3 regions of the Rothia sp. BD8 genome follow, and region 1 is predicted to be linked to each of the others. Evidence: predicted binding sites of a transcription regulator. Region 1 holds the regulator's gene; each other region holds the start of a gene.
What was found. Region 1 encodes HrcA, which represses chaperone genes, less so after heat shock. Its sites were predicted from a motif close to TTNGCACTCGNNNNNNNCGAGTGCNAA; they were not measured.

Region 1 (6,888 bases):
GCCGAGCGGCGCAGCCTGAGCCTCTACGTGCACGTGCCGTACTGCTCGGTGCGCTGCGGGTACTGCGACTTCAACACCTACGCCGCCGAGGACTTCGGCGACGGCGTGAACCGGCTCAGCTACGCCGAGGACGCGATCCGCGAGCTGGACCTGGCCGCCGGCGTCCTCACCCGCTCCGGCCTGCCGGCCCGCCCGCTGAGCACGGTGTTCTTCGGCGGGGGCACCCCGACCCGTCTGCCGGCCGAGGACCTGGCGCGGATCCTGCGCGCCGGGATCGAGCGCTTCGGCATCGTCGACGGCGCGGAGGTCACCACCGAGGCCAACCCGGATTCGGTGACCCGCGAGGACCTCGCCCTGCTGAAGGAGGCGGGGTTCACGCGCGTCTCCTTCGGGATGCAGTCCGCGGTGCCGCGGGTGCTGGCCGTGCTGGATCGCACCCACACCCCGGCCAACGTCCCCAAGGTGGTCTCCTGGGCCAGGGAGGTGGGCCTGCAGACCTCGGTGGACCTGATCAGCGGGGCGCCGGGGGAGACCCTGGCGGAATGGGAGACCTCGGTGCGCGCGGCCATCGACTGCGCCCCGGACCACATCTCGGCCTACTCGCTGATCGTGGAGCCGGGCACCAAGCTCGCCGCGCAGATCCGCCGCGGGGAGCTGTCCCCGGTGGACGACGACGCCCAGGCGGACATGTACCTGCTGGCCGACCGCCTGTTCGGGGAGGCCGGGTACTCCTGGTACGAGGTGTCCAACTGGTCCCGCTCCGAGGACACCCGCTCCCGGCACAATCTCGCGTACTGGCGCAACCGGGACTGGTGGGGGATCGGCCCCGGCGCGCACTCGCACATCAACGGCGTGCGCTGGTGGAATCTGAAGCACCCCGTGCCTTACGCCCATCGCGTGCGTCAGGGCCTGTCCCCGGCGGCGGCTCGGGAGCACCTGGATGCGGACACCCGCTACGTCGAGGACGTGATGCTCGCCGCGCGCATCCGGGAGGGCGTCGCGATCGAGGATCTGCGGGGGCCTGGCCGGGAGGCGGTGGGCTGGCTCGAGGGCCAGGGGCTGATCGAGCCGCAGGCCCGGGCCGAGGGCAGGGTCGTGCTCACGCTGCGTGGGCGGCTGCTGGGGGACGCCGTCGTGCGCACCCTGCTGGGGGACTGAGCCGCAGGGACGTCCTCCAGACGGGGCTCGGGGCGAGCCGACCCCGGGGTTCGACGTCGGGGTCCCGGATCCGAGCCCGGTCGGGATCAGCCGCGGCGGGCGGAGATCCGATCCAGCAGCCGGGTGTTGAAGCGGTACTGGTAGGGGTTGCCCCGGTTCACGTGCACCCCGGCCACCAGGGAGGACAGCGCGAGGAAGACCCAGACCACGGCCGCGATGAGGCCGAACAGCCACCCGATGGCGGGCACGGGGGACAGGGCCACGCAGACCACGATCAGCACGCTCGGCAGGAGGGTGAAGTTCAGGGCCTCCCGGGACTCCTGGGCCGTGAAGCGACCCCGGGCGCGCAGGGTCAGGTAGATCAGGCCGGAGGGGATGCACCCCACCACCCCGCCGAAGTGGGCGAGGGTGGCCATCGTGCGGTCATCCTTGACGCTCAGCGGCTGCGGCATCGCATTGGTCCCCTCGAAGGGAGGAGTCTGCTCGGTGGTGGAAGTGGTCCCCAAAACTTCTCGCTTCATCCTGTCTCGTCAGCGGCCGCGCGGGTCGTGCGGGCATCGCCTCCAGCTTACCGGGCCCGAACCGGCGACGGCGGAGGCCGGGATCACCCATGGCGAAGATCACATGAGGCGGTGGGGGTCAGGGGTGATCGGTGAGGAAGTCGATGATGTGCTCCACGGGACCGAGGATCCCGGGATTCAGGTCCGTGTAGCTGTTCACCCCGGCCAGGATCCGGCGCCAGGCCCGGCCGCGCTCGGCCGCGCTGGCATGGGGCCACCCGATCCGCCGAAGCACGCCGGTCTTCCAGTCCTCCCCCCGCGGGACCTGCGGCCAGGCGGAAAGCCCCACGGCGCGCGGGCGCACCGACTCCCAGACGTCCACGTAGGGGTGGCCCACGAACAGCACGTGCTCGCGGGCCCCGGGCAGGCCCAGAGCCTGCTCGGCCAGACGGGACTCCTTGGAGCCGGGCACCAGGTGATCGGCCAGCACCCCCAGGCGTCGGCCCGGACCCGGCTGGAAGTCGCGGATGATCTGCTCGACGTGATCCAGTCCGTGCATCGGCTCCACCACGATCCCCTCGACCCGCAGGTCATCGCCCCAGACCTTCTCCACCAGCTCGGCGTCGTGCACCCCCTCGACCAGCATCCGCGAGGCCCGCGCCGTGCGGGCCGGGGCCTGGGGGAGGGCGACCGAGCCCGACCGGGTCCGGCCGGGGCCACTGGGGGCGGGACGCGAGGCCGGGGGGACCAGGCGCACGGGGCGGCCCTCGTACAGGAAGCCGTAGCCCAGGGGGAAGGCCCGCACCGCGCCGTGGCGGTCCTCCAGGCTGACCACCCGCTGCCCGCCGATGGTCTCCAGGCGCACCGCGGCCCCGACCCAGCCGGTCTCCAGCTCCTCCAGGACCATCCCGGCGCGCACCGGCAGGTCCTCGGTGCGCGGGCCGCGGCGGGCGGCGGAGAGCTCCTCGAGGGACTGCGGCCCCCAGTCCTGTGTGTGCATCCTCGTCGCTCCTCCCTCGGCGGCCCGGTCGGCGATCTGCGACCGGCGGATCATCCCGACGTCGGCGGCCGGCGCGCTCCGGACCCGGCCCGCGCTTTCCTCGATGACGGCACGGGCGTAGGATTAGCACTCGGACCACCCGAGTGCCAGATCGGCCCGCGCCGTGCGCCCCCGACTCTAGCGCCGCCGCCGGTCCCCGGCACACCGCGGATCCCTCCCGATCCGCCCCCCCCGTGCCGCAAAGCCCCGCCGTCCCCGGCAGAACCCAGGAGCCAGACCGTGAACCATCTGCGCCGCCTCGAGGTGCTCAGCGCCATCGTGGAGGACTACGTGCATTCGCGGGAGCCGGTGGGATCCAAGGCCCTCGTCGAGCGGCACCGGCTCGGCGTCTCCAGCGCGACGGTGCGCAACGACATGGCCGCCCTGGAGGATGAGGGCCTGATCGCCGCCCCGCACGCCAGCGCCGGGCGCATCCCCACGGACAAGGGCTACCGCGCCTTCGTGGACCGCATCGACGCCGTGCGGCCGCTGACCCCGGCCCAGCGCCGGGTCATCGTCGAGTTCCTCGGCTCCTCCCACGATCTCGACGAGGTCATGGCCCGCACGGTGCGCCTGCTCTCGCAGCTGACCCACCAGGTCGCCGTCGTGCGCTATCCCCGGCGCACCGGGGAGCGGGTCCGGCACCTGGACCTGGTGCCCCTGGAGCCGGACACGGCCCTGCTGATCCTCATCACCAGCCGCGGGCGCGTGCTGCAGCAGCCGGTGCCCCTGCCCGTCGACGCCGGGCACGCGGGGGAGGACCTCGCCCTGCTGCGCACCCGCCTGCTGGAGGAGCTGGTCGAGGCCCCGCTGGATGCGGCTGCGGCCCGCGCCGACACCGTGCTCGCCACCCTGCCGCCCGGGGCGCGCGAGGCCGGGGCGCGGGTGATGGCGGGCCTGGCGGGCCTGGCCGACGGCGGCGCGCAGGACCGGCTGCTGATGGCCGGGACCAGCTACCTCGCCCAGTCCACCCGGGACTTCCGCAGCAGCATCGCCCCGATCCTGGATGCGCTGGAGGAGCAGGTCGTTATGCTGCGCCTGCTCTCGGAGCTCGGGGAGGAGCACCCCGGAGCCACCGGCGTCTCGGTGCGCATCGGCGCCGAGAACGCCGCGACCCCCCTGGCCGACGCCTCGGTCGTGGCCAGCGGGTACGGTCCGGCCGGCAGCGCCCAGCTGGGCGTGGTCGGACCGACCCGCATGGACTACCCCGAGACCATGGCCGCTGTGCGGGCCGTGGCCCGCTACCTCTCGCGCCTGCTGCGCGAGGACCAGCCCTGACCCGCACCCGACCCTGACCATCGACCCCGCCACGCGGTGAGCACACCGCGAGAAGAAGGAACGAGCACACCGTGAGCAGCCACTACGAAACCCTCGGCGTCTCCCGCGACGCCAGCCCCGAGGAGATCAAGAAGGCCTACCGGAAGAAGGCCCGCACCCTGCATCCCGACGTCAACCCCTCCCCGGAGGCCGCCGAGGAGTTCAAGCGCGTCTCCCACGCCCACGACGTCCTCTCCGACCCGGAGAAGCGCCGGATCTACGACGCGACCGGCAACGAGAACGGCACCGCCGGCGGCTTCGGCGGTGGCGGCGGATTCCCCGGCGGGGGCTTCGGCTTCTCCGACATCTTCGAGACCTTCTTCAACGGCGCCCAGTCCTCCCGCGGCCCGGCCAGCCGGGCCCGGCAGGGCCAGGACGCCCTGATCACCGTGCGCATCGACCTGCGCGAGGCCGTGTTCGGCGCCGAGAAGGAGGTCATGGTCGACACCGCCGTGACCTGCCCGGAGTGCTCCGGGAAGGGCACCCAGGACGGCACGGAGCCGGAGACCTGCGAGGTCTGCCACGGGCGCGGGCAGGTCCAGCGCCAGGTCCAGTCCATCCTCGGCAACGTGGTGACCACCGCCGAGTGCCCGCACTGCCACGGCTTCGGCACCGTCATCAAGCACCCCTGCCAGGAGTGCTACGGCGAGGGCCGGGTGCGCCAGCGCCGGCCGCTGACCGTGAAGATCCCGGCCGGGGTGTCCACCGGCACCCGCATCCGGCTGTCCGGGCAGGGCGAGGCCGGCACGGGCGGGGGACCCAACGGCGATCTCTACGTGGAGATCCGGGTCAGCCCGGACGAGGTCTTCACCCGGGAGGGAGACGACCTGCACGCCAGCATCACCGTCCCGATGACCGCGGCCGCCCTGGGCACCTCGGTCACCCTGGAGACCTTCGACGGACCGCGCGAGGTCACCGTGGAGCCGGGCACCCAGAACGGGCAGACCGTGACCCTGCGCGGCCTGGGCGCGACCCGCCTGCGCGGCAGCGGCCGCGGCGACGTGATCGCGCACCTGCAGGTCACGACCCCGACCCGCCTGAACGACGAGCAGCGCGAGCTGCTGCGGAAGCTGGCCCAGCTGCGCGGGGAGGACGACGGCGCCGGGCAGACCGTGCAGCGCGGCTCCGGGCAGGGCTTCTTCTCCCGGCTGCGCGACCGCTTCCAGGACTGACCCCGCCACCGCACAGGAGCCGCCATGACCCGCCCCGTCTTCCGCGTCCCCACCGATCTCCTGCGCGACGCGCGTTCGGAGGACTCCGTCGAACTGACCGGCCCGGAGGGCCACCACGCCCGCACCGTGCGTCGCCTGGGCCCCGGCGAGGAGCTGGATCTGGTCGACGGGCGCGGGCTGCGCGCCCCCGGCGTCGTCCGGGAGCTGCTGCCCGAGGGCCTGTTGGTGCGCCTGATGGCCGATCCCGCCCCGGAGCCGGTCGGCCGACTCGTGCTGGTCCAGGCCCTGGCCAAGGGGGACCGGGACCTGATGGCCGTGGAGATGGCCACCGAGCTCGGGGTCGCGGCGATCGTGCCGTGGCAGGCCGAGCGCAGCATCGTGCGCTGGAAGGGGGAGCGGGCCGCGCGCTCCCACGCCAAGTGGGAGCGCACCGCGGCGGCGGCCGCCAAGCAGGCCCGGCGCGCCGTCGTGCCCGACGTGCTGCCGCTGGCCGATCTGGAGGCCCTGCTCGGGCAGGTGGGCCCCGAGGACCTGGTGCTCGTGCTGCACGAGCAGGCCCGGAACCCGCTGAGCCGGGAGGTGCCCGCCCGCCTGCCGGATCCGCAGGGCCGGGGCCGGGTCCTGCTCGTCGTGGGTCCGGAGGGCGGGATCTCGCCGGAGGAGACGCGCCGGCTCGTCGCGGCCGGCGCGCACCCGGTGCGCCTGGGCCCGGAGGTGCTGCGCACCTCCACGGCCGGGGCCGCCGCCCTGGCCGTGCTGCAGGTCCTGTCCGGGCACTGGTCCCAGCTCGGCCCGGGGTCCGAGGGCGCCGATCCCGACGGGACGGATCCCCTGACCCCCGATCCCGACGAACCCGCCGCATCCTCCTGAGGATCCCTCCCGCCGGACCCCGGGCGCAGACGAGCCCGGGGGCGGGCGGGTAGGCTGGGATGGAGCATCCCGCCCCCGCGCACGCCCACCGTCGAAAGGCTCTCCGCCGCCGTGCTCTCCGATTCGCCGACCGGCGATTCCCGCCCGCTGTCCGTCTCCCGCACGTATGCCTTCGCCTCGCGCGAGGCGATGATCGGGGCCTTGGGCCCCCAGGACTCCTCGCTGCTGGTCATCGAACAGGCCTTCCCCGACGTGTCCCTGCACCTGCGCGGCCTGGAGGTCGGGGTCAGCGGTCCCTCCGCCCAGGTGCAGCTGGTGTTGCGTCTGCTCGAGGAGCTGGAGGCCCTGGCCCGGCAGGACACCCGCATCACCGTGCAGACCGTCCAGCGGCTCACGGACCTGCTCGTGCGCAACATGGCCCAGGCCGCGCCGAGCCTGACGAAGAACATCCTCTCCAGCCGGGGCCGGAAGATCCGCCCCAAGACCGTCAACCAGTCCGCGTACGTCGAGGCGATCGACGCGAACACGGTCGTGTTCGGCATCGGCCCGGCCGGCACCGGCAAGACCTACCTGGCGATGGCCAAGGCCGTGCAGGCCCTGCAGGCCAAGGAGGTCAACCGGATCATCCTGACCCGCCCGGCGGTGGAGGCGGGGGAGTCCCTGGGCTTCCTGCCCGGCAGCCTCAACGAGAAGATCGACCCGTACCTGCGTCCCCTCTACGACGCCCTGCACGACATGATGGACCCGGATTCCATCCCCCGGCTCATGGAGGCCGGGACCATCGAGGTCGCGCCGCTGGCCTACATGCGCGGGCGCACCCTCAACGACGCCT
Region 2 (6,888 bases), on a different contig from region 1:
GTATCGCGCCGCCGCGCCCGCCAAGGCGGTCTCCCGGCGCACCACCGGCGCGGTGATCCTCGCCGGAGCCCTGGCCCTGGTGCTCGGGGCCCTGATGTTCATCTACCAGCCGCGCTCCGCGGCGCCCGAGGCCCAGAGCGAATCAACCCAGAGCGAACCGGTGGCCTCGGCCAGCGCCTCCTCCGTCGCCCAGGCCTCCGCGACCGAGCAGGAGAGCGCGGCGGCGCAGGCCAGCGCCGACCCCTCCGCGGATCCGGAGATCACGGTCGGGGTGTACAACAGCGGGCAGGACGCCGGGGCCGCCGGTGTCGCGGCCCAGACCCTGACCGCGCAGGGCTGGACCGTCAGCGAGGTCGGCAACTGGAGCGGACCCGCCGTGCAGGAGGGCACCGTCTACTACCGCAGCGGGGCCGAGGCGCAGGCCCGTCGGGTCGCCCTGGACCTGGGCCTCTCCACGGTGCGCGCCTCCGAGGAGTGGAGCGCACAGGTCACCGTCGTGCTGACCCACGGCTGAGTCGGCCCGCGGGCCTCTGCGGGACCGCCTGTCGGGGGGGGGTGTCGCCGCGGCGTCCGCCCAGGGCGGAGTCCGGCGGCGAGACGTTTGCACTCTCCGGGGGCGAGTGCCAAGATTGGGGTTAGCACTCATCCCGTCCGACTGCTAAGTCGCGGCGCTCGCCGACCGAGGCGAGGCGACGTCGTGATCGGCGCCGGAGGGGATGCGGACACCTCCCTCACCGCGGTGAGCGCTCGGGGCGGGACACGGCGCGGAAGCGCCGGACCCGATCACGGGCGCGGCCGTCGCGGGCGCCGCGGTGGAGGAACTCCCCGAACCATCGTCCAGGAGGGACGCACGCCGACATGGCCAAACTGATTGCTTTCGATGAAGAGGCTCGCCGCGGGCTCGAGAAGGGCCTGAACACCCTGGCGGACGCCGTCAAGGTCACCCTGGGGCCGCGCGGGCGCAACGTCGTGCTCGAGAAGAAGTGGGGCGCTCCCACGATCACCAACGACGGCGTGTCCATCGCCAAGGAGATCGAGCTCGAGGACGCCTACGAGAAGATCGGCGCCGAGCTGGTCAAGGAGGTCGCCAAGAAGACCGACGACATCGCCGGTGACGGCACCACCACCGCGACCGTCCTCGCCCAGGCTCTGGTGCGCGAGGGACTGCGCAACGTGGCCGCCGGTGCCGATCCGCTGTCCCTGAAGCGCGGCATCGAGAAGGCCGTGGAGGCCGTGACCGCCGAGCTGCTGGGCTCCGCCAAGGAGATCGAGACCGAGGAGCAGATCGCCGCGACCGCCTCCATCTCCGCCGGTGACCCGGAGATCGGCAAGCTCATCGCCCAGGCGATGGAGAAGGTCGGCAAGGAAGGCGTCATCACCGTCGAGGAGTCCAACACCTTCGGCCTCGAGCTGGAGCTGACCGAGGGCATGCGCTTCGACAAGGGCTTCCTCTCCGGCTACTTCGTCACCGACGCGGACCGCCAGGAGGCCGTGCTCGAGGATCCCTACATCCTCATCGTCAACTCCAAGATCTCCAACGTGAAGGACCTCGTCCCCGTGCTGGAGAAGGTCATGCAGTCCGGCAAGCCGCTGCTGATCATCGCCGAGGACGTCGAGGGCGAGGCCCTGGCCCTGCTGGTGCTGAACAAGATGCGCGGGTCCATCAAGTCCGTGGCTGTGAAGGCCCCCGGCTTCGGCGACCGCCGCAAGGCCCAGCTGGCCGACATCGCGATCCTCACCGGCGGCCAGGTCATCACCGAGGAGGTCGGGCTCTCCCTGGAGACCGCGACCCTCAACGAGCTCGGCCAGGCCCGCAAGGTCGTCGTGACCAAGGACGAGACCACCATCGTGGACGGTGCCGGCGCCCAGGAGCAGATCGAGGGCCGGGTCTCCCAGATCCGCGCCGAGATCGCCAACACCGACTCCGACTACGACCGCGAGAAGCTGCAGGAGCGCCTGGCGAAGCTGGCCGGCGGCGTGGCCGTGCTCAAGGCCGGTGCCGCCACCGAGGTCGAGCTGAAGGAGCGCAAGCACCGCATCGAGGACGCCGTGCGCAACGCCAAGGCCGCGGTGGAGGAGGGCATCGTCGCCGGCGGCGGCGTCGCCCTGATCCAGGCCGGGGTCAAGGCCTTCGAGACCCTGAAGGTTACCGGGGACGAGGAGACCGGCGCGAACATCGTCAAGGTCGCTGTGGACGCCCCGCTGAAGCAGATCGCCGCCAACGCCGGGCTGGAGCCGGGCGTGGTCGCGGACAAGGTCCGCCACCTGGAGCCCGGCCACGGGCTCAACGCCGCCACCGGCGAGTACGAGGACCTGATGGCCGCGGGCATCAACGACCCGGTCAAGGTCACCCGCTCCGCCCTGCAGAACGCCGCGTCCATCGCGGGCCTGTTCCTGACCACCGAGGCCGTCGTCGCGGACAAGCCGGAGAAGAACTCCGGTGCCGACGCCGCCGCCGGCATGGACGGGATGGGCGGCATGGGCGGCATGATGTAGCCACCCGCGCACCGCGCGTCGCTTCCGGGCCCCGCTCGTCCCCTCCCCACGCGGGAGGGGTCGGGCGGGGCCCGGTCGCGTCCGCGTTCCTGACGTGGACAGTAGACTCGACCACGCCATGCACTGCGACTACTACGACGCCGGACTCTGCCGCTCCTGCACCCGCATGAACGAGCCGTATCCGGCGCAGCTGGCCGACAAGCAGGAGCGGCTGCGGCAGCTGCTGGCCCCGCACCGGCCCGAGGCGTGGCTGGAGCCGGTGCCCAGCCCGGAATCCGGGTTCCGCAACAAGGCCAAGATGGTCGTCAGCGGCACCGTCGAGCGCCCGCTGCTGGGCATCCTGGACCGGGAGGGATACGGCATCGATCTCACCGGCTGCGGCCTGTACCCGCCGCAGCTGCTGGCCGCGATGCCCGCCCTGCGCCGGATCATCGGCGAGTTCGGGCTGACCCCCTACGACGTCCCGGCCCGCCGCGGGGAGCTGAAGCACCTGCTGCTGACCATCTCCCCGGACGGTGAGCTGCTGCTGCGCTTCGTCCTGCGCTCCAAGAAGCACCTCGTGCCCCTCAAGCGGGGCCTGCCCCGCATCCTGGAGCTGCTGCCCGCCGCTCGCGTGGTCTCCGTGAACATCCAGCGGGAGCACCAGGCCATCCTGGAGGGCCCCGAGGAGATCACCCTGACCGAGCAGGCCACCCTGCCGATGCGCCTGAACGGCATCCCCCTGGCCCTGCGGCCCCAGGGCTTCTTCCAGACCAACTCGCACATCGCCGCGGCGCTGTACCGCCAGGGCGCGGACTGGTTCGCCGACTCCGGGGCGGGCGGCCTCTGGGACCTGTACTGCGGCGTCGGCGGCTTCGCCCTGCACGCCGCGCGCCGGGTTCCCGGGGCGCGGGTGCTGGGCCTGGAGATCAGCGAGCAGGCGGTCGCCGCGGCGCGGACCACGGCCGCGGACCTCGGGCTGGAACGGGTGCGCTTCACCGCGGGGGACGCGACGGGCATCGCCACCGGCATCGCGGCGGGCGCCGGACGCCGGGCCCCGGAGGCGCTGGTGGTCAACCCGCCGCGCCGGGGCCTGGGGCCGGAGCTGGCCGCCTGGATCGAGGGGTCCGGCATCCCCACCGTGATCTACTCCAGCTGCCACGCCCCGAGCCTGGTCCGGGACCTGTCGGCGATGCCGTCCCTGAGCGTGCGGCGGGCGCGGCTGTTCGACATGTTCCCGCAGACCGATCACGCCGAGACCATGGTCCTGCTCAGCCGCAGGTGACCCGGCATTGACCAGGAAGTTAGGTGTGACTACGTTGGGGAGGGCTCCGCGTCGGGGCCCCGAGACACGAAGGAGCCCCATGCCCCTACCCACCATCCCCGCCTACACCCTGCCGCAGGATCGGCCCGCCGCCGCCGTCGACTGGACCGCGGACCCCACCCGCAGCGCCCTGCTGGTCCACGACATGCAGAGCTACTTCATCGACGCCTTCCAGAGCGGGGAGGACGGCGCGGAGGGCGAGGCCGGCGAGGGCTCGGCGCAGGGCGAGGCGGCCCCGGTCGGCGCGGCGCAGATCGACGTGGCGGTGGGCCGCATCGCCGCTCTGCTGGAGACCGCCCGCAAGGCGGGGATCCCCATCGTCTACACCGCTCAGCCGCCGCGGCAGGACCTGGCCGACCGGGCCCTGCTCACCGACTTCTGGGGGACCGGGCTGAGCACCGACGCCCAGGCGCGGATCATCGACGAGCTCGCCCCCGCCGAGGGGGACATCATCCTGCCCAAGTGGCGCTACTCCGCGTTCATGCGCTCGACCCTGCGCGAGCAGCTGCTGGCCCGGGGCCGGGACCAGCTGGTGATCACCGGGGTGTACGCGCACATCGGGTGCCTGGCCACCGCCCTGGACGCCTTCATGCTGGACGTCCAGGCCTTCCTCGTCGCCGACGCGCTCGCGGACTTCACCCGCGAGGACCACGTGCGGGCCCTGGACTACGCCGCCGGCCGCTGCGCCCGCGTGCAGGACACGGCCGAGATCCTGGCCTCCTGGCAGGATGCCCAAGATGAGCAGGGCCAGGGGGTCAGCCGATGAGCGCGGTCCTCGTCACCGGAGCCGCCGGCGGGATCGGCAGCCAGGTGGTCAGGCTGCTGGCCGAGGACGGGCACCACGTGTGGGCCGCGGACCGGGTCATGCCGGATCCGCAGGGCTGGCCCGACCCCGAGCGCATCACCCCGGCCGTCCTGGACGTCTCCGCCGAGCGCGACGTCGTTGACCTGCTGCGCGGGATCGAGGAGTCCGGGCAGCAGCTGACCGGGGCGGTCCACGCCGCCGGCATCGTGCACGCCGCCCCGCTGCTGGAGACCTCCGTGCGGGAGTGGGACGAGATCCTGGCCGTCAACGCCCGGGCGGTGTTCCTCGTGCTGCGTGAGAGCGCGGGCCTGATGATCCGGCAGCGTGCGCAGGACCCGGGCAACCGACGCGGGATCGTGACCATCAGCTCCAACGCCGGGCGCGTGCCGCGCACCGAGTTCGGGGCCTACGGGGCCTCCAAGGCCGCCGCGACGTCGGTGACCCGCAGCTTCGGCCTGCAGCTGGCCCGCCACGGCATCCGCTGCAACGCGGTCAGCCCCGGCACCACCCGCACCCCCATGGTCACCTCCGGCTGGGACGGCGAGGACCGCAGCGCCGTGCCCGTGGCCGGCAGTCCCGAGGACTTCCGCCTCGGCATCCCCCTGGGCCGCATCGCCGAGCCCGCGGATATCGCCGAGGTGGCCCGCTTCCTCGTCTCCGAGCGGGCCCGGCACGTGAGCCTGCAGGACGTGGTGGTCGACGGCGGAGCGACCTTCTGATGCCCGGCCTCGAGCCCGCACACTTCTCCACCACCGGATCGGAGGATCCCATGAGCCCCACCCTGCCCGCCTTCTGCATGAGCACCCCCTGGGGGCGGGTGCGCGGGGAGGACCCGCTGACCGGGTTGCCCGAGGCGCAGGCGCTGGCCGCGGCCGCCGAGCACGGCACCGCCGTGGCGGGGCTGCTGCCCTTCCATCCCGTACAAGAGCCCCTGCTGCTGGTGCCGCGCCGCTGGGAGCGCACCCCCGCGCAGGACTCCCGTCCGGGGGACCCAGAGCCGACGGCACAGGCCGCCGCCCTGCCCGCTCCCCGCGCGGTGCACGGGCTGGACAGCCCCGCCTTCCGGGAGGTGGTGGCCGCCGCCGTCGCCCGCCTGCACGACGGGCAGCTGGAGAAGATCGTCCTGTCCCGGCTGCTGCGGCTGGACTACGACGCCGCGGCCCCACTGGATCCGGCCGCCGTGCATCGCAACCTGCTCGCCCAGCACCCCCGGGCTTACGTCTTCGCCTGTCGCGACCCCCGGGCGGGGGAGGGCCAGGAGGCCGAGACCCCGTGGCACCTGGGCGCCAGCCCCGAGCTGGTCATGTCCGTGCGGGACGGGGTGTGCACCACGCACCCGCTGGCCGGCTCGGCCAGCCGCGCCGGGGCCCGCGACGCCACGGAGGACGTGCAGATCGGGGAGCAGCTGATGCGCTCGCCCAAGGATCGGGGCGAACACGCGACCGTGATCCAGGACATCGCCCGCCGCCTGGATCCGCTGTGCGAGGAGCTGGACGTGCCGGCCGCCCCCTCCCTGTTGGCCACCCCGCAGCTGTGGCACCTGGGCACCCGGATCACGGGGCGGCTGAAGCCCGGCGTCACCGCGCTGGATGCGGCCCGGGCCATCCACCCGACCCCGGCGATCTGCGGCAGCCCGCGGGACACCGCCCTGCGGATGATCGAGGAGCTGGAGCCGCACCGCCGCGGCTTCTTCGGCGGGCTGGTGGGCTGGTGCGGCCCGGACGGCGACGGCGAGTGGGCCCTGAACCTGCGCAGCGCCCGGGTGGGCGCGCGCCGGGCCGTGCTGTTCGCCGGGGCCGGCATCGTGGAGGGCTCCACCCCCGACGGCGAGCACGCGGAGACCGGGACCAAGCTCTCCACGTTCCTGGCCGCCCTGGGGCTGGATGCCCGGGCCCGCCCGGTGCGGTAGGAGTCGGTAGAATCCGGACCCATGACCCCCGAGGCTTCCCCCACCCGTTCCGCATCCGCTGCCGAGACCGCCGGGGAGGGGCGGCCGCTGGTGGCCGCCGCGGACGGCTCCGCCCTGGGCAACCCCGGACCGGCCGGGTGGGCCTGGTACGTGGATGAGGACACCTGGGAGGCCGGGGGCTGGCCGCACGGGACCAACAACATGGGCGAGCTCAAGGCCGTGCTGGCCCTGCTGGAGGCCACCGCGGATCAGCCGGGGCGCCCGCTGCGCATTCTGTGCGACAGCCAGTACGCGATCAACTGCATCACCCGGTGGATGCCCGGGTGGAAGCGCAACGGGTGGCGGAAGAAGGACCGCAAGCCGGTGCTGAACCGG
Region 3 (6,888 bases), on a different contig from region 1:
CACTGGGTCAGGGCCGCCATGGCCCCGATCTCCTGCAGGGTCGAGGCGCCGTCGCAGATGCGCATCTCCACGGTGCCGTAGCGCGGCACCGGGCGCACGTCCCAGCGGTTCTCCGAGTCCTCCTCGATGACGCCGGTGTCCATCAGATCCCGGGTGTACTGCTCGAACTCCTCCCACCGCTGGAACAGGTACGGCATCCCGGAGGTCGGGATCTGCTGGAAGATCATGGCCCGCTGCGAGGCGTAGCCGGTGTCGTGGCCCTGCCAGAACGGGGAGTTCGCGGACAGCGCCAGCAGGTGCCCGTAGTGGTTGACCAGGTGGTTCACGGTGGGCAGGGCCTTGTCCCGGGAATCCACGCCCACGTGCACGTGCACCCCGTAGATCATCATCTGGTAGCCCCAGTACTGCGTGCGCTCCAGGACCTTGCGGTAGCGCTCCTTGTCCGAGATGACCTGCTCCTCCCACCGGGCCAGGGGGTGGGTCCCGGCGGAGAAGATCTCCACGCCCAGGGGGTCGGTGTGGCGGCGGATCTTCTCGACCATCCCGGCCAGCTGCTCGACGGCCTCGCCGACCCGCTCATTCACGCCGGTGACCATCTCGATGGTGTTGGCCAGGAACTCCCGGGTCAGGTGCGGGGTCAGCCCCTCCGGGTGGATGAGGTCCCGGTGAGGTGCGGTGAGCACCTCGAACAGCTCGGGCGCGGCCCCGATCATCGCGCCGCTGGCGCGGTCCACCAGGGCGACCTCCCATTCGATGCCGAGGGTGGACTGGGTGGAGCTGGCGAATTCGAGCATGAGGGCCTCCAGACGTGATCGCTTCATCCTATCCGCGCCGGTCACCGGCCGATGGCGGCATCCCAGCAGGTGAGCGGGCTCAGACGGGTTCGACGACGAAGCAGGCCCGCTGCTCCCCGCCGGGCTCGTCCCAGCGGGTCGCGAGCAGCGTCGCGTGCCTCCCGCCTGACCCCGGCCCCCGGGACGCACCGGCCAGCAGGCGCCTGCGCAGCCGCTCCGGCACGACGTCGACCCCCCGCTTCTTCACGGTCAGGGACGTGACGCCGTGCTCGCGCACCCAGCGGCGCAGGGTCTTCTCGTGCAGGGGCAGGCGCACCGCGATCCGCCAGCACCGGGCCCAGTCCAGCTCTCGGGCGTCATCGGAGGTCACATAGGCGATGCGCTCATCCAGCAGGTGCCCGTCGACGGCCTCGGCCAGGGCTCGCACCTGCCCGGAGCGGATCACGGCGCCGTCGGGTTCGTACAGGTACGCCCCGGGCGGGCCGACGGGGGCCGCGGGCTCCTGCTCGGCGGCCACGGGGGAGTCCAGCACGTGCAGAGCCCGCGGGACCAGCGGGTCCGGTCCCAGCACGGTGGCGCGCCGGCGCACCCCGGGGGTGGCCAGGGCGTTGAACCACAGGACGACCTCCACCACGTCCCCGCCGTGGCTGACCCATTCGGCGGTGGCCTCCGGGGGGATCGCGGCCCGGTCCATGCCCGGGCCCATCTTGACCCCCATCGGCACGCCGGTCGCGGCCAGGCGGCGGATGACGGAGAACGGCGGGGAGAAGGCCTCGGGGTCGAAGATCCGCTGCCGGGTGCGCCCGCGGCCGGATTCCCGGCGGGCCGGATCCAGCCACAGGGCCGTCATCGCGCCGCCGTCCGGGCACCTCAGCTGCCCCGGCTCCAGCTGCTCGACGTCGCCGACCAGCACCCGGGCGTCGGGGAAGGACCGGAGGTTCGCGGCCGCGCAGGCAGCCGTGTGCGGGTCGATCTCCACGGCCAGCACGCAGAGCCCGGCCCGGGCGAAGGCCAGGGTGTCCGCGCCCAGCCCGCAGCCCAGGTCCGCCACCGAGCCCAGTCCGGCCGCGCGCAACCGGGCGGCGTGGTGCTCGGCCACGGCCCGGCGGGTGGCCTGCTCCAGCCCCGGCCGGGTCAGCAGCAGGTGCTCGGCCTCGGGTCCGAACTTGGCCGCGGCCTCGCCGCGCAGCTTGGCCTGGGTCAGCACGGCGGCGGCCCGGTCCGCGTCCAGTCCGGCCGCGCGCAGCCGGGTGGAGGCGGCCAGGGCGTCCTGCTCGCGGTAGTCCAGGCCGGCCAGCAGCGTCAGCTCCTGCTCGTCGAAGGGTGCTGGCGGGGCGGGGGAGAGGTCGGGGAGGCTCACGCGCTCCACCCTAACCGGGCCCCGGACGGCGGCGTCGGTTCCGCCCTCGGCGGAGGCTGGCACTCGCCTTGACCCTCTGCTAACGCCCGGAATAGAGTCGGCTTTAGCACTCTGGCACTCAGGGTGCTAACTGGGCCTGGCGCTCAATCGGCACCGCGACGACGGTTGGCTCGCCTCACCCACAGGCTCATGCCGCGTACCGACAACCCAAGGAAGAAGGTCCACCATGTCCGTCTCCATCAAGCCCCTGGAAGACCGCATCGTCGTCCAGCCCGTCGAGGCCGAGCAGACCACCGCCTCCGGGCTGGTCATCCCGGACACCGCCAAGGAGAAGCCCCAGGAGGGCAAGGTCGTGGCCGTGGGCCCCGGCCGCGTGGACGACAAGGGCAACCGCGTGCCCGTGGACGTCGCCGAGGGCGATGTCGTCATCTACTCCAAGTACGGCGGGACCGAGGTCAAGTACTCCGGCCAGGAGTACCTCGTGCTCTCCGCGCGGGACGTGCTGGCCGTCGTCGAGAAGTAGTCTCGCGCGCACCGCGCACGAGACCCGCATCCACCCTTCACGACAAGGAGTCATGACGTTCCATGGCAAAGCAGCTGCGATTCGATGACGCCGCCCGCAAGGCCCTCATGGCCGGTGTGGACAAGCTCGCCGACACCGTCAAGGTGACCCTCGGCCCCCGCGGGCGCAACGTGGTGCTGGACAAGCAGTGGGGAGCGCCGATCATCACCAACGACGGCGTGACCATCGCCCGCGAGGTCGAGCTGGACGACCCCTACGAGAACCTCGGTGCCCAGCTGGCCAAGGAGGTCGCCACCAAGACCAACGACGTCGCCGGCGACGGCACCACCACCGCGACGGTGCTCGCCCAGGCGCTGGTCACCGAGGGGCTGCGCAACGTGGCCGCCGGTGCCGCGCCCAACGAGATCCGCCGCGGCATCGAGGCGGCCGTGCAGGCCGTCTCCGAGCGCCTGCGGGCCAACGCCCGCGAGGTCGAGGGTCAGGAGGTCGCGCACGTCGCGGCCATCTCCGCCCAGTCCGAGCAGATCGGCCAGCTGCTGGCCGAGGCCTTCGAGAAGGTCGGCAAGGACGGTGTGATCACTATCGAGGACGGCTCCTCCACGGAGATCGAGCTGTCCGTGACCGAGGGCATGCAGTTCGACAAGGGCTACCTGTCCCCGTCCTTCGTGACCGACGCCGAGCGGCAAGAGGCCGTGCTGGAGGACTCCCTGGTGCTGATCCACCAGGGCAAGATCTCCTCCGTGCAGGACCTCATGCCGGTCCTGGAGAAGGTCGTGCAGGCCAAGAAGCCGCTGACCATCATCGCCGAGGACGTCGAGGGCGAGGCTCTGTCCACCCTGGTGGTGAACAAGCTGCGCGGCAACCTCGACGTCGTCGCCCTGAAGGCCCCCGGCTTCGGGGACCGCCGCAAGGCGATCATGCAGGACCTGGCGATCCTCACCGGCGGCGAGGTCATCACCTCCGAGCTGGGCATCACCCTGGACTCGGTCACCCTGGACCAGCTGGGCACCGCCCGGCGGGTCACCGTGACCAAGGACGAGACCACCGTCGTGGACGGCGGCGGCTCCGAGCAGGCCCTGGCCGAGCGCGTGGCCCAGCTGCGCGCCGAGGTCGAGCGCGTGGACTCCGAGTGGGACCGCGAGAAGCTCAAGGAGCGCCTGGCGAAGCTGGCCGGCGGCGTGTCCGTCATCAAGGTCGGCGCCGCGACGGAGGTCGAGGCCAAGGAGCGCAAGCACCGCATCGAGGACGCTGTCTCCTCCACCCGCGCCGCGCTGGAGGAGGGCATCGTCGCCGGCGGCGGCTCCGCCCTGGTCCACGCCGCGAAGGCCCTGGATGAGGACCTCGGCCTGAGCACCGAGGACGCCCGCACCGCGGTGGACATCGTGCGCCGCTCCCTGAACCAGCCGCTGCGCTGGATCGCGGAGAACGCCGGGGCCGACGGATTCGTCGTCGCCGCCCGGGTCGCGGAGCAGGAGGTCGGCCACGGCTACAACGCCGCGACCGGGCAGTACGAGGATCTGGTGGCGGCCGGGGTCATCGACCCCGTCAAGGTCACCCGCTCCGCCCTGGAGAACGCCGCCTCCATCGCCTCCCTGGTGCTGACCACCGAGACCCTGGTGGTGGATCAGCCCGAGGAGGAGGACGAGGACTAGCCTCTTCCCTCCGGGTCCCGTGATGCACGGGCCCGTCTCCGCGCGATCCCCGTCGCCCGATGCCCCGTCCAACCGGGGCCTCCGGCGGCGGGGATCGCGCGTTCCGTCCGCCGCATCAGCCCGGAGGCGAGGGCCGCGGAGCCGGTGCGCTCAGGTCGGAACCCCGTGGGGAGGGGGACGGGGCTGCCGAGCCGGAAGCCCCGATTCGGCTAGGATGTGAGGGTTTGCCCCCGCTCGGAGCGGGGACGCTCACTTCCGCAGTCGCCGCCTCGTCGAGGATCCCCCTTTCTCCGCATGACCCCGCCATCATCGATCCCCTCAGCCCCCGCCGCGGCCCCGGGCACGCAGCCGCCGTCCACCGTCCGCGACGCCGTGGGGCTGGGCACGGGTCGGGCCCCTGCCCCCGCCCCGGCATTCCGGCCGGAGATCCAGGGGCTGCGCTCGCTGGCCGTGCTGCTGGTCGCCGCGTACCACATCTGGTTCGGTCGGGTCTCCGGCGGGGTGGATGTGTTCCTGTTCATCTCCGCGTTCCTGATGACGCTGTCCTTCACCCGCCGGATCGAACGCGGGGAGCGGATCGGGTGGCGGCGGTTGAGCACGTACTGGGTGCACGTGTTCAAACGGATCCTGCCCCTGGCGGTGCTCACGGTGCTGCTGGTGCTGGTCGGCACGCGGGCGCTGCTGGGTCCGGAGCGCTGGCTGCCGATCCTGCGGGAGTCCGTCTCGGTGCTGACGTACTGGGAGAACTGGTACTCGATCGCCCACGCGGTGGATTACTACGCCGCGGACTCCGGTGCGGCCTCCCCGCTGCGCCACTTCTGGTCGCTGTCCGTGCAGGGGCAGATCTTCCTGACCTGGCCCCTGCTGTTCGCGCTCGGGGCCCTCATCATCCGGGGCCTGCGCCTACCGGCCCGTGCCGTGCTGGGGACGCTGTTCGGTCTGGTCTTCGCGGCGTCGCTGGCTTTCTCGGTGATCCTCACCAGTGCGGATCAGCAGTCCGCGTACTTCAACACCTTCGCTCGGCTGTGGGAGTTCGCCCTGGGCTCCCTGCTGGCGATCCTGCTGCCGCTGCTGCGCGCCCCGGCCCGGGTGCGGGCCGGGCTGGGGTGGATCGGGGTCGCGGCGATCCTCCTGTGCGGAGCGGTCCTGGACGTGCAGGGAGCGTTCCCCGGATGGATCGCCCTGTGGCCGACGCTGGCGGCCAGCCTCGTGATCTTCGCGGGGCAGACCGGCACCCGCTGGGGTGCGGACCGTCTGCTGTCCTGGGGTCCTCTGGTGCGTCTGGGCGGATACTCCTACGCCCTGTACCTGCTGCACTGGCCGCTGCTGGTCTTCTATCTCTCCCACGTCGGCCAGGAGAAGGCCGGGTTCGTCTCCGGGGTCGGCCTGCTGGCCCTGTCGCTGGCCGGCGCCGTCGCTCTGACCCGCTGGGTGGATGCGCCGCTGCGCTCCTGGCGGTGGGCCGAGGCCGGGCGCTGGCGCTCCCTGGCGGTCATCGGCCTGTGCCTGTGCCTGGGGCTGGGCGCGGCGATGGGATGGCAGGGACAGATCCGCCACCGCCAGGCGGTCTTGGATGCTCATGCGGAGCGGGATTACCCCGGGGCCAGGATCCTGGAGTCCGGGTACGTGTACCAAGGAGATCCTGATCCGGAACTGACCCCCACCGAGGTGGTGCGGGTCGGTGACTGGGCTCAGAGCCACTTGGGCAGCACCTGCGATCGAGTCATGCATCCGGCACCCGCCGGCCTGCCCGGCGAGCAGTGCTACTACTCGGTGCGCCAGGATCAGCCTGACCGCACCGTCGTGGCGGTCGGCAACTCCCACACGGAGCAGTGGATGACCGCGATGATGGATCGGGCGCGGCGCAGCAACGAAGATCTGATCTTCATCCGCCACCCGGGGTGCTACTTCACCACCGCCCAGGACAACGGCTCCGAGCAGTGCCAGCAGTGGGTGCCTCGAGCGGAGGAGCTGATCAACCGATTGCACCCGGACGACCTGGTGATCCAGTCCACCTTCGCCACCCATGACGGCGCCGCAGAGGTCATCCGGCCCGGAACGGAGGAGCAGGTTCGCCGATGGTCGGGCCAGGGCATCCGAGTTATCGGCATCAGGGACAACGCCCGCTTCCCTCAGTCGCACATGGACTGCGAGAAGCAGAAGGGGCTGGATGCCTGCACCTTCGAACACGTCACGGCCGGCACCGGCGATCCCACGCTGGTCTGGCAGCGGTCCATTCCCGGATACGCCTCCGTGGACATGGACGACATCATCTGCCCAGAAGGCCGCTGCCCGCCCGAGGTCGGCAACGTGTACACCTACATCGACGACAACCACATCACGGCCACCTACGTGCGCACCGCCCAGGCGTTCTTCGACGAACGCTTCGAGACGGCTCGGCGGACCGCGGACGCGGCCCAGCGCATCGACGGCTGAGGACCTCCGGCCCGGCGTCTAGGATGGGGGGAGGAATACCCGCGTGTCCCGCGGAAGCCGCCTCGGTGTCCGTCGAGCGGCCCGCCCGGACGCGGCCCGCGCCCAGCGAAAGGCTCACCACCC

Region 2: the regulator HrcA is predicted to act here: its motif matches at 636-662, upstream of groL (chaperonin GroEL).
Region 3: the regulator HrcA is predicted to act here: its motif matches at 2,258-2,284, upstream of groES (co-chaperone GroES).

What each region holds. Positions count from the first base shown of each region.
Region 1 covers NZ_JANJES010000011.1:42,121-49,008, forward strand. Annotated here, with positions in the region: gene hemW (radical SAM family heme chaperone HemW) at 1-1,158, shown strand, start outside; gene NQ707_RS08905 (DUF4870 domain-containing protein) at 1,245-1,664, opposite strand; gene NQ707_RS08910 (DUF3097 family protein) at 1,798-2,658, opposite strand; gene hrcA (heat-inducible transcriptional repressor HrcA) at 2,938-3,975, shown strand; gene dnaJ (molecular chaperone DnaJ) at 4,047-5,186, shown strand; gene NQ707_RS08925 (16S rRNA (uracil(1498)-N(3))-methyltransferase) at 5,211-6,056, shown strand; gene NQ707_RS08930 (PhoH family protein) at 6,246-6,888, shown strand, end outside.
Region 2 covers NZ_JANJES010000013.1:28,777-35,664, reverse strand. Annotated here, with positions in the region: gene NQ707_RS09395 (LytR C-terminal domain-containing protein) at 1-514, shown strand, start outside; gene groL (chaperonin GroEL) at 859-2,496, shown strand; gene rlmC (23S rRNA (uracil(747)-C(5))-methyltransferase RlmC) at 2,615-3,760, shown strand; gene NQ707_RS09380 (isochorismatase family protein) at 3,840-4,565, shown strand; gene NQ707_RS09375 (SDR family oxidoreductase) at 4,562-5,323, shown strand; gene NQ707_RS09370 (isochorismate synthase MenF) at 5,374-6,513, shown strand; gene NQ707_RS09365 (ribonuclease HI family protein) at 6,535-6,888, shown strand, end outside.
Region 3 covers NZ_JANJES010000001.1:161,685-168,572, forward strand. Annotated here, with positions in the region: gene NQ707_RS00740 (glutamate--cysteine ligase) at 1-794, opposite strand, end outside; gene NQ707_RS00745 (SAM-dependent methyltransferase) at 874-2,154, opposite strand; gene groES (co-chaperone GroES) at 2,381-2,677, shown strand; gene groL (chaperonin GroEL) at 2,740-4,329, shown strand; gene NQ707_RS00760 (acyltransferase family protein) at 4,624-6,765, shown strand.